DNA from 3 places in the Mesorhizobium sp. M0701 genome. Region 3 is predicted to be linked to each of the others. Evidence: riboswitches for the same ligand, from Rfam matches in the RefSeq annotation. Region 3 holds a riboswitch; each other region holds the start of a gene.
The links. Region 3 has a riboswitch for thiamine pyrophosphate ahead of thiC (phosphomethylpyrimidine synthase ThiC). Riboswitches for the same ligand answer to the same signal wherever they lie in the genome.

Region 1: it holds a riboswitch for thiamine pyrophosphate, as region 3 does, so the genes downstream of both, thiB (thiamine ABC transporter substrate binding subunit) here and thiC (phosphomethylpyrimidine synthase ThiC) in region 3, are expected to answer to the same signal.
Region 2: it holds a riboswitch for thiamine pyrophosphate, as region 3 does, so the genes downstream of both, thiC (phosphomethylpyrimidine synthase ThiC) here and thiC (phosphomethylpyrimidine synthase ThiC) in region 3, are expected to answer to the same signal.

The regions. Positions count from the first base shown of each region.
Region 1 covers NZ_JAMYPO010000011.1:93,413-96,686, forward strand. Annotated here, with positions in the region: gene NKI24_RS13815 (ABC-F family ATP-binding cassette domain-containing protein) at 1-480, opposite strand, end outside; gene NKI24_RS13820 (thiamine diphosphokinase) at 496-1,140, opposite strand; TPP riboswitch at 1,268-1,382, shown strand; gene thiB (thiamine ABC transporter substrate binding subunit) at 1,426-2,439, shown strand; gene thiP (thiamine/thiamine pyrophosphate ABC transporter permease) at 2,691-3,274, shown strand, end outside.
Region 2 covers NZ_JAMYPO010000058.1:8,521-11,794, forward strand. Annotated here, with positions in the region: gene NKI24_RS32265 (porin) at 1-604, shown strand, start outside; TPP riboswitch at 1,152-1,268, shown strand; gene thiC (phosphomethylpyrimidine synthase ThiC) at 1,373-3,208, shown strand; partial or broken gene thiO (glycine oxidase ThiO) at 3,212-3,274, shown strand, end outside.
Region 3 covers NZ_JAMYPO010000010.1:133,536-136,809, reverse strand. Annotated here, with positions in the region: gene NKI24_RS12915 (Fic family protein) at 1-1,213, shown strand, start outside; TPP riboswitch at 1,396-1,512, shown strand; gene thiC (phosphomethylpyrimidine synthase ThiC) at 1,618-3,274, shown strand, end outside.

The DNA of each region.
Region 1 (3,274 bases), on a different contig from region 3:
CTCCTCCAGCCATTCGATGACCGAAAGGTCAAGATGATTGGTCGGCTCATCGAGGAGGAGAATGTCGGGCTCCGGCGCCATGACGCGGGCGAGGGCGGCGCGCCGCGCCTCGCCGCCGGAGAGGTCGTTCGGCCGTTCCTCGCCGGATAGGCCGAGATGCTCCATCAGGTAGGTGGCGCGGTAGGGATCGTCGGCCGGCCCGAGCCCCGCCTCGACATAGGCGCGGACAGTCGCAAAGCCGTCCATGTCGGGCATTTGCGGCAAGTAGCGCACGGTCGCCGATGGCTGGCGGAAGACTTCGCCGTCCTGCGGTTCGATCAGCCCGGCGGCGATCTTGAGGAGCGTCGACTTGCCAGAGCCGTTGCGGCCGACCAGGGCGATCTTGTCGCCAACTGAGGCTGTCAGGGCGGCACCGTCTAGCAGCGGCGTGCCGCCAAAGGTCAGCTTTATCCCGTCGAGATTGAGAAGCGGCGGCGCCATGTCAGCTTTCTGGGCTCAGCTTTCCGGAAGAGGATAGGGATGCGCGAGCAGCAGCGCGCGGCCGCTGGCCAGCGCGATTTCCAACCGGCCCCTGACCTCGTTGGAAATGGTCAGCGACGAGCCGAACGCAACCTCGACATGGTCGAGCGGCCATTTGGCGCCGGTGACTGTCAGGCCGGCGAGATCCGAAAAGCCGAGCACCGAAAACAGCGTGCCGTCGGCATAGTCGAAGTCAGTCTTTCCCGGCAGCAAGGGAATGCCTTCCTGTGCGCCGCTGGTCAAAAGCACTTCCGTCCCGCCTTCCGCCAGCCGGACGCTCAGCGCCAGATGCAGGAAGATGTGGTCGGTACGTTTGCCGCCGAAGGCGCCTGCGAGCACAAGGCTGGTCGCACCACGTTCGAGTGCGGCGGCGATAGCGAGTTCACCGTCGGTCTTGTCTTTTTCGGCGGGAAACACCTGCCGTGGCACGGCGGCCAGATCCTCCGGCAACTCGGCAGGCACCGAATCGAAATCGCCGACCCAGAGTTCCGGCCTCAGGCCCAGCATGCGGGCATGGCCGATGCCGGCATCGGCGGCGATGACACGCGAGCCTTCGACCTGGCGGTCGAGCAGCGGCGTGCGGATGAGATCGCCGCCAAGCAGGATGGTGAATGTGCTCATATCTCGTGGCCCTTACCAGCCCTGCCCCGGAAACGGAAGATGAAACGGCAGACGAAACGGAAGGCTGGGCTTTGGATGCCCGGCAAACTTCCGCTTGCGCAGCACTTCCGCCGGGCCTATGTGTCGCAACGCTCTAACGGGGTGCCGGACGCGATTTTCGCGGACCGGCTGAGAGGCAAGACTGCCAACCCGCTGAACCTGATCCGGTTTGTACCGGCGGAGGGATTAGACGTTTCGGACAGCCCGACGCCTCAATTCCTTTCAACGCGAACGAAGGAGGCGCCGATGCGCAGTTTTTTCCACTCTCTTGTCTCAATTGTCCTGCTTGCGGCATCCGCGCTCGCCTTGCCAGGGCAGGCATCGGCACAGGATAGGCTGACGATCTATACCTATGAAAGCTTCACCGCCGATTGGGGTCCGGGACCGGCGGTGAAGAAGGCCTTCGAGGCCGAATGCAGTTGCGTCGTCGAATTCGTCTCGGTCGCCGACGGCGTGGCGCTGCTCAACCGTGTGAAGCTGGAAGGCGCCGCGACCAAGGCCGATATCGTACTTGGCCTCGATACCAATTTGACGGCGGATGCCAAGGCAACCGGCCTGTTTTCGCCGCATGGCGCAATATCGGGCGTCAGTGTGCCGGGCGGCTGGAGCGACGATATTTTTGTGCCGTTCGACTATGGCTATTTCGCCATCGTCTACGATACCGAAAAACTGAAGAGCCCGCCGAAGAGCCTCAGGGAATTGGTCGAGGGCGATGCCGGAGAGAAGATCGTCATCCAGGATCCGCGCACCTCGACGCCGGGCCTTGGCCTGCTGCTGTGGGTCAAGTCGGTCTATGGCGACAAGGCGCCGGAAGCCTGGGCCAAACTCAAGGCGAAGGTGCTGACGGTAACGCCGGGCTGGAGCGAGGCCTACGGCCTGTTCACCAAGGGCGAGGCGCCGATGGTGCTGTCCTACACCACCTCGCCGGCCTACCACATGGTCGCCGAAAACACCGAGCGCTACCAGGCGGCGTCCTTCGAGGAGGGCGAATATCTGCAGATCGAGGTTGCGGGGATCACCACCAAGGGTGCGAAGAACCCGCTGGCAGAAAAGTTCATTGCCTTCATGACCGGACCGAAATTCCAGGATGTCATTCCCGAAACCAACTGGATGTTCCCGGCCGGCAAAACCGACAAGCCGCTCAACCCGGCGTTCGACAAGCTGGTCAAGCCGACCAAGACCTTGCTGTTCAGCCCGGAAGACGTCGCGGCCAACCGCAAGGCCTGGGTCGATGAGTGGCTTGCGGCGATGAGCAAGTAGGGCTCAAGCCTCGTCGGATGTTTGCGCCAAGCCACCCCCCTCTGGCCTGCCGGCCATCTCCCCCTCAAGGGGGGAGGTCGGCAGCTTTGTCGCCTCTCCTCGTCCTGCCACTTGTGAGATTGGCGAAGGCGGCTGAGTGCGCAATCCCCCCCCTTGAGGGGGAGATGGCCGGCAGGCCAGAGGGGGGTGGGCTCGGCCATTGTCAGGTGTTTCCTTCGATCAACACCTGTCGTAGCGTCGGGTAGCGCGACATGCGTACGCGTCATCCGGCCGATCCCCGCGTCACTGCCGGCATCGTCGCGCTCGCCGCCATCGCGCTGCTGATCGGCGGTGCATTCGCCGGGCTCGTCGTCGAAGCCACACGCGACCTGTCCGGCGCCGCCGCCGCTTTCGATTCCTATCTCTTGCGCGTCGTCCGTTTCACGCTCTGGCAGGCTCTGCTGTCGACCCTGCTCTCCGTCGCACCGGCGCTGTTTGTCGCGCGTGCACTGTCGCGGCATCCACAGCTTTTCGGGCGAGGCTTCATCCTGCAGCTTTTCGCCGTGCCGCTGGCGCTGCCGGCCATTGTTGCCGCACTCGGTGTCTTGGCGCTCTATGGCCGCGCCGGCCATTTTGCCGGCACGCTGGGCGCGCTAGGCGGCCAGAGCTGGCCCGGCATCTATGGCCTGTCGGGCATACTCGTCGCCCATGTCTTCTTCAACCTGCCGCTAGCGACGCGGCTGTTCCTGGAGGCGTTGCAGACCGTGCCGGCCGACCAATGGCGGCTGGCGAGCCAGCTTGGCATGGGTGCTGCGCCGGCCTTCCGGCTGATCGAATGGCCACCGCTGCGTGCGGT
Region 2 (3,274 bases), on a different contig from region 3:
CAATGTGGTTCAGTACTACTTCGACGTCGGGAACGGCTTTTCGGCCGTGGTTTCGCTCGAAGAAGGCTCGGGCGTGGTCGGCACAATCGACAGCTACGCTCCGCACGTAGTCGGCGGCTTGAAATACACACATGGCTGGGGCGCGATCACCGGCGTTGCCGCTTACGATAGCAACTACGAATCGGTGGCCGCCAAGGTCCGTGTCGACATCAATGTCACCAACAAACTGTTGCTGTTCGGAATGTTCGGCTACGGTTCCAGGGGCAAGCTCAACGACGACTCCACGAACGCGATCGACGCTCATGGTCGCGGCTTCTATAAGATTTGGGGCGGGAACTGGGCTTTCTGGGCTGGCGCCGCTTACGAGCTCAACGAGACAACTTCGTTCAAGCTTCAGCTCTCCGGTGATCAGCTCAAGAACCATGGTGTCGCTGCAAACGTCGCCTATGCGTTTCTTCCAGATTTCACAGTTACGGCGGAACTCGACTATGGCCGATACGGTAACTTCGCCGTCGGCAAGCTGGACGCTTCCAACGTGAATTGGACCAACGCCAACAAGAAGAGCAGTGTCGGCGGAATCCTGCGTTTCGAACGCTCATTCTAACGGATGAAAGGGTTGAGCTCCGAGATCCGGTTGAGCGGACCAATCCCGCAACACTCCAAGAGAACGTCGCATGGAAGCTATACGAGATTGGAGCCTCGATCTCGGGGCCGGACGATGTTTCATATCAGATCTGGTCCGGATGATCGCGCAGGCGATATTCATCGCTCGATTATGTGTTTTGATCTGCAGCTCTTTCATTTCCTCATCCCTTCCGCCCGCTTGACGGACCCTGCCATTCAGCAGTACCCGGCCAGGTTTTCCAAACTCGAAGGCCCAGTCGGGTCAGGACGTGTTCAACTTGTTGAGCGATTGTGGGGTGCGGCCCGACGCACTTGAAAATCGCAAATGGATCGCCTCCGTTCAGCCATCCCCGCGGAAATTCGGGCGCGAGAGAACAAGCTCCAGAGCATAAGCGAGGCTGATCGAGGAACAGACGATTCTCAGGCGACGCTCCATCCGATCTTGCGCCTGGCCGAGACGATCGCCCGACGATCCTCGCCGCGGCCAGAACGCGCTTGACAAACCGGAGCCGTCCCGTCCAACCTCACGCATTCACCAGGGGAGTCCCGGCAAGGGGCTGAGATACTGCTGGCATTCGCGGCGCAGTGACCCGTTGAACCTGATCCAGTTCATACTGGCGTAGGGACGGTGCAAGCGCTTTGCGGGAGTTTACGCCCGAGGTCCTGTTTCGGCAGGTCGCTAGAAGCGTCTTTTCATCCTTCCGGCACAGAACTGGGTCTCCAATGCAACGAGCAAAGGAGCCTCAAGATGAATGCCCTCACCCCCGCCGTCTCGACGGGACCGCTGCCTGCCTCACGCAAAATCCACAAATCCGGTACCATCCACCCGCAACTCAGGGTGCCGATGCGCGAAATCTCCGTCCATCCGACGGCAGGCGAGCCGCCGGTGACCGCTTACGATCCGTCGGGCCCCTATACCGATCCGGCTGTCGAAACCAGCATCGAAAAAGGCCTGGCCCGACTTCGCCACGAATGGATTTTGGCGCGCGGCGATGTCGAGGCCTATGACGGCCGCCATGTCCGGCCGGAAGACAATGGATTCGCGACGGGCGAGCGCCTGACGCCGGAGTTTCCCATCCGCAACCGGCCACTCCGGGCCCAGACCGGCAAGGCGGTGACGCAGCTTGCCTATGCGCGCGCCGGCATCATCACACCCGAAATGGAGTTCGTCGCCATCCGCGAGAACCTTGGTCGCGAGATCCTGCACGGCAAGCTTGAGCGCGACGGCGAGGCCTTCGGCGCGGCCGTTCCCGATTTCGTCACGCCGGATTTCGTGCGTGATGAGGTGGCGCGCGGACGCGCAATCATTCCCGCCAACATCAACCATCCCGAGAGCGAGCCGATGATCATCGGCCGCAATTTCCTGGTCAAGATCAACGCCAATATCGGTAACTCCGCCGTCACATCGTCGATGGCTGAAGAGGTCGAAAAGATGGTGTGGGCGATCCGCTGGGGCGCCGACACGGTGATGGATCTGTCGACCGGCCGCAACATCCGCGAATGGATCGTCCGCAACTCGCCGGTGTCGATCGGCACGGTGCCGCTCTACCAGGCGCTCGAGAAAGTCGGCGGCATTGCCGAGGATCTGACCTGGGAGGTTTACCGCGACACGCTGATCGAACAGGCCGAACAGGGCGTCGACTATTTCACCATCCATGCCGGCGTGCGGCTGCACTACATCCCGCTGACCGTTGACCGGGTCACGGGTATCGTCTCGCGCGGCGGCTCCATCATGGCCAAATGGTGCCTGCACCATCACCGGGAAAGCTTCCTCTATGAGCACTTCGCCGAGATCTGCGACATCTGCCGCGCCTATGACGTCTCCTTCTCGCTCGGCGACGGCCTTCGTCCCGGCTCGATTGCCGATGCCAACGACGCGGCGCAATTCGCCGAGCTGGAAACGCTCGGCGAGCTGACGCAGATCGCCTGGGCGAAGGATTGCCAGGTGATGATCGAGGGGCCCGGCCACGTGCCGATGCACAAGATCAAGGCGAACATGGACAAGCAGCTCGCCGTCTGTGGCGAGGCGCCGTTCTATACGCTTGGACCGCTGACGACCGACATCGCGCCGGGCTACGACCACATCACTTCCGGCATCGGCGCGGCGATGATCGGTTGGTTCGGCACCGCCATGCTCTGCTACGTCACGCCCAAGGAGCATCTCGGCCTTCCCGATCGCAACGATGTCAAGATCGGCGTGATCACCTACAAGATCGCCGCCCATGCCGCCGACCTGGCGAAGGGTCATCCGGCGGCGAAAGTCAGGGATGATGCCCTTTCCCGCGCGCGCTTCGAGTTCCGCTGGGAGGACCAGTTCAACCTGTCGCTTGATCCAGAAACCGCGCGATCTTTCCACGACCAGACCTTGCCCAAGGAAGCGCACAAGGTGGCGCATTTCTGCTCGATGTGCGGGCCGAAATTCTGCTCCATGCGCATCTCCCACGACATTCGCGCCGAGGCGCAGAAGGAGGGGATGGCGGCCATGGCGGAGAAATATCGCGCGGGCGGCGATCTTTATATGCCGGTGGAGACGCCCGAGGTAGAAAAACAGGCCTCAGTGCAGGAAGATCAGGGGGCGCGTTGAGCCATGCGCCGCATTCTTGTCAAAGGCGCCGGTGTGGCAGGCCTCACCGTCGCCCATGAATTGGCC
Region 3 (3,274 bases):
AAGCCCGACCGGCAGTTATGCCCGCCGCATCTGGTTTTTATATGAATGGCTGAGGGGCGCGCGTATCGATCTGCCGGACGCGGCGGCCGGACGATACATTCCGGTTGTCGATCCCGAGCTGCAGTGGCCCGGACCCGACAAGACCGCTTCGCGCTACCGCGTAAGGGACAATCTCCCCGGCACGCGTGAGTTCTGCCCTCTGGTGTTCCGCACCAAGATTCTGGAAAAATTCATCGGCCTTGAACTACCGCGGCGCGCGGAGGCAATCGTAGCGGACGTGCCGCGCGACCTCCTTGCTCGGACCGCCGCCTTTCTTTTGCTCAAAGACTCGCGATCAAGCTATGCGATCGAGGGCGAGCACCCGCCGCAAGATCGCATCCAGCGCTGGGGCCGCGCCATCGGCGAAGCCGGCCGCTGGCCGATCGATCGCGATGAGCTGCTGCGTCTGCAAAGAATTGTACTTGGCGACGCCCGTTTCGTAAGACTTGGCTTCCGAAAAGAAGGAGGTTTCGTCGGCGAGCATGACCGAGACAACGGCACGCCCTTGCCCGATCACATCGGCGCTCGGCCCGAGGACCTGCCGCGGCTAATCGATGGAATGGCAGCGTTCGATCAGGGCCCCGCGCAAAAGCTTGATGCAGTCGTAGCCGCCGCAATCCTCGCCTTCGGCTTTGTCTACATTCACCCATTCGAGGACGGAAACGGCCGCATTCACCGCTACCTAATCCACCACGTCCTTGCCATGCGCGGCTTCAATCCGCCGGGAGTGGTCTTTCCCGTCTCGGCCGCGATCCTGGACCAGATCAACGAGTACAGGGGCGTGCTCGAGAGCTATTCGCAGCGCCTTCTGCCGTTGGTGGAATGGGAACCGACGCCGCAATTCAACGTCCGGGTGCTGAATGACACCGGTGATTTCTACCGGTTCTTCGATGCAACCCCGCACGCCGAATTCCTCTATGCCTGCGTTCAGCGGACGATCGAACGGGACCTTCCCGAGGAAACCGCATTTCTGCAGCGCTACGATCAGTTCCGGCAGCAGGTGGACGCCTTTATCGACATGCCCGAGCGGTTGACCGATCTGCTCTTCCGTTTTCTTCACCAGAATGATGGACATCTATCGAATCGCGCGCGCGAAAAGGAATTCGCCGCGCTGACCAGTGACGAGGCAGGAAGAATCGAGGCGATCTACGCGCAAACCTTTGGTGCCCATTGAAGGTGTGATCATCAGGATCGATTTTTAGTCCGACGGTTTGCGATTCCCTTGTCCCTGCCTTCATCTCCGACGCTTGACTTGTCGCCGAGACATGCACGATTTTTTCCGCACGGTCTGACCGGCCGCCGATCAGCCGCGGCCAGAACGCGCTTGACAAACCGGAGCCGTCCCGTCCAACCTCACGCATTCACCAGGGGAGTCCCGGCAAGGGGCTGAGATACTGCTGGCTTTCGCGGCGCAGTGACCCGTTGAACCTGATCCAGTTCATACTGGCGTAGGGACGGTGCAAGCGCTTTGCGGGAGTTCACGCCCGAGGTCCTGTTTCGAGCAGGTCGACCAAAGCGTCTTTTCATCCTTCCGGCACAGAACTGGGTCTCCAATGCAACGAGCAAAGGAGCCTCAAGATGAATGCCCTCACCCCCGCCGTCTCGACGGGACCGCTGCCTGCCTCACGCAAAATCCACAAATCCGGTACCATCCACCCGCAGCTCAGGGTGCCGATGCGCGAAATCTCCGTCCATCCGACAGCCGGCGAGCCGCCCGTCACCGTCTACGATCCGTCCGGCCCCTATACCGACCCGACTGTCGAAACCAGCATTGAAAAGGGCCTGGCCCGGCTTCGCCACGAATGGATCTTGGCGCGTGGCGATGTCGAGGCCGGTGACGGTCGCCATGTCCGGCCGGAGGACAACGGATTCGCGACGGGCGAACGCCTGACGCCGGAATTTCCCATCCGCCACCGACCGCTCAGGGCCAAAGCAGGCAAGGCGGTGACGCAGCTTGCCTACGCGCGCGCAGGCATCATCACACCCGAAATGGAGTTCGTCGCCATCCGCGAGAACCTTGGTCGCGAGATCCTGCACGGCAAGCTTGAGCGCGACGGCGAGGCTTTCGGCGCGACACTGCCCGATTTCGTCACGCCCGAATTCGTGCGTGACGAGGTGGCGCGCGGACGGGCGATCATTCCCGCCAACATCAACCATCCCGAGAGCGAGCCAATGATCATCGGCCGCAATTTCCTGGTCAAGATCAACGCCAATATCGGTAACTCCGCCGTCACATCGTCGATGGCGGAAGAGGTCGAAAAGATGGTGTGGGCGATCCGCTGGGGCGCCGATACGGTGATGGACCTGTCGACCGGCCGCAACATCCACAACATCCGCGACTGGATCGTCCGCAACGCGCCGGTGCCGATCGGCACGGTGCCGCTGTACCAGGCGCTCGAAAAGGTCGGCGGCATTGCCGAGGATCTGACCTGGGAGGTCTACCGCGACACGCTGATCGAACAGGCCGAGCAAGGCGTCGACTATTTCACCATCCACGCCGGCGTGCGGCTGCATTACATCCCGCTGACCGTCGACCGGGTGACGGGTATCGTCTCGCGCGGCGGCTCAATCATGGCCAAATGGTGCCTGCACCATCACCGGGAAAGCTTCCTCTACGAGCACTTCGCCGAGATCTGCGACATCGCCAGAGCCTACGACGTCTCCTTCTCGCTCGGCGACGGCCTTCGTCCAGGCTCGATCGCCGATGCCAACGACGCGGCGCAGTTCGCCGAGCTGGAAACGCTCGGCGAGCTGACGCAGATCGCCTGGGCGAAGGATTGCCAGGTGATGATCGAGGGGCCTGGCCACGTGCCGATGCACAAAATCAAGGCGAACATGGACAAGCAACTCGCCGTCTGCGGCGAGGCGCCGTTCTATACGCTTGGACCGCTGACGACCGACATCGCGCCGGGCTACGACCACATCACCTCAGGCATCGGCGCCGCGATGATCGGCTGGTTCGGCACCGCCATGCTCTGCTACGTCACGCCCAAGGAGCATCTCGGCCTTCCCGATCGCAGCGACGTCAAGATCGGCGTGATCACCTACAAGATAGCCGCCCACGCCGCCGACCTGGCGAAGGGCCATCCGGCAGCGAAAGTCAGGGATGATGCGCTTTCCCGCGCGCGCTTCGAGTTCCGCTGGGAGGACCAGTTCAATCTGTCGCTCGACCCGGAAACCGCGCGGTCCTTCCACGACCAGACCTTGCCCAAGGAGGCGCACAAGGTGGCGCATT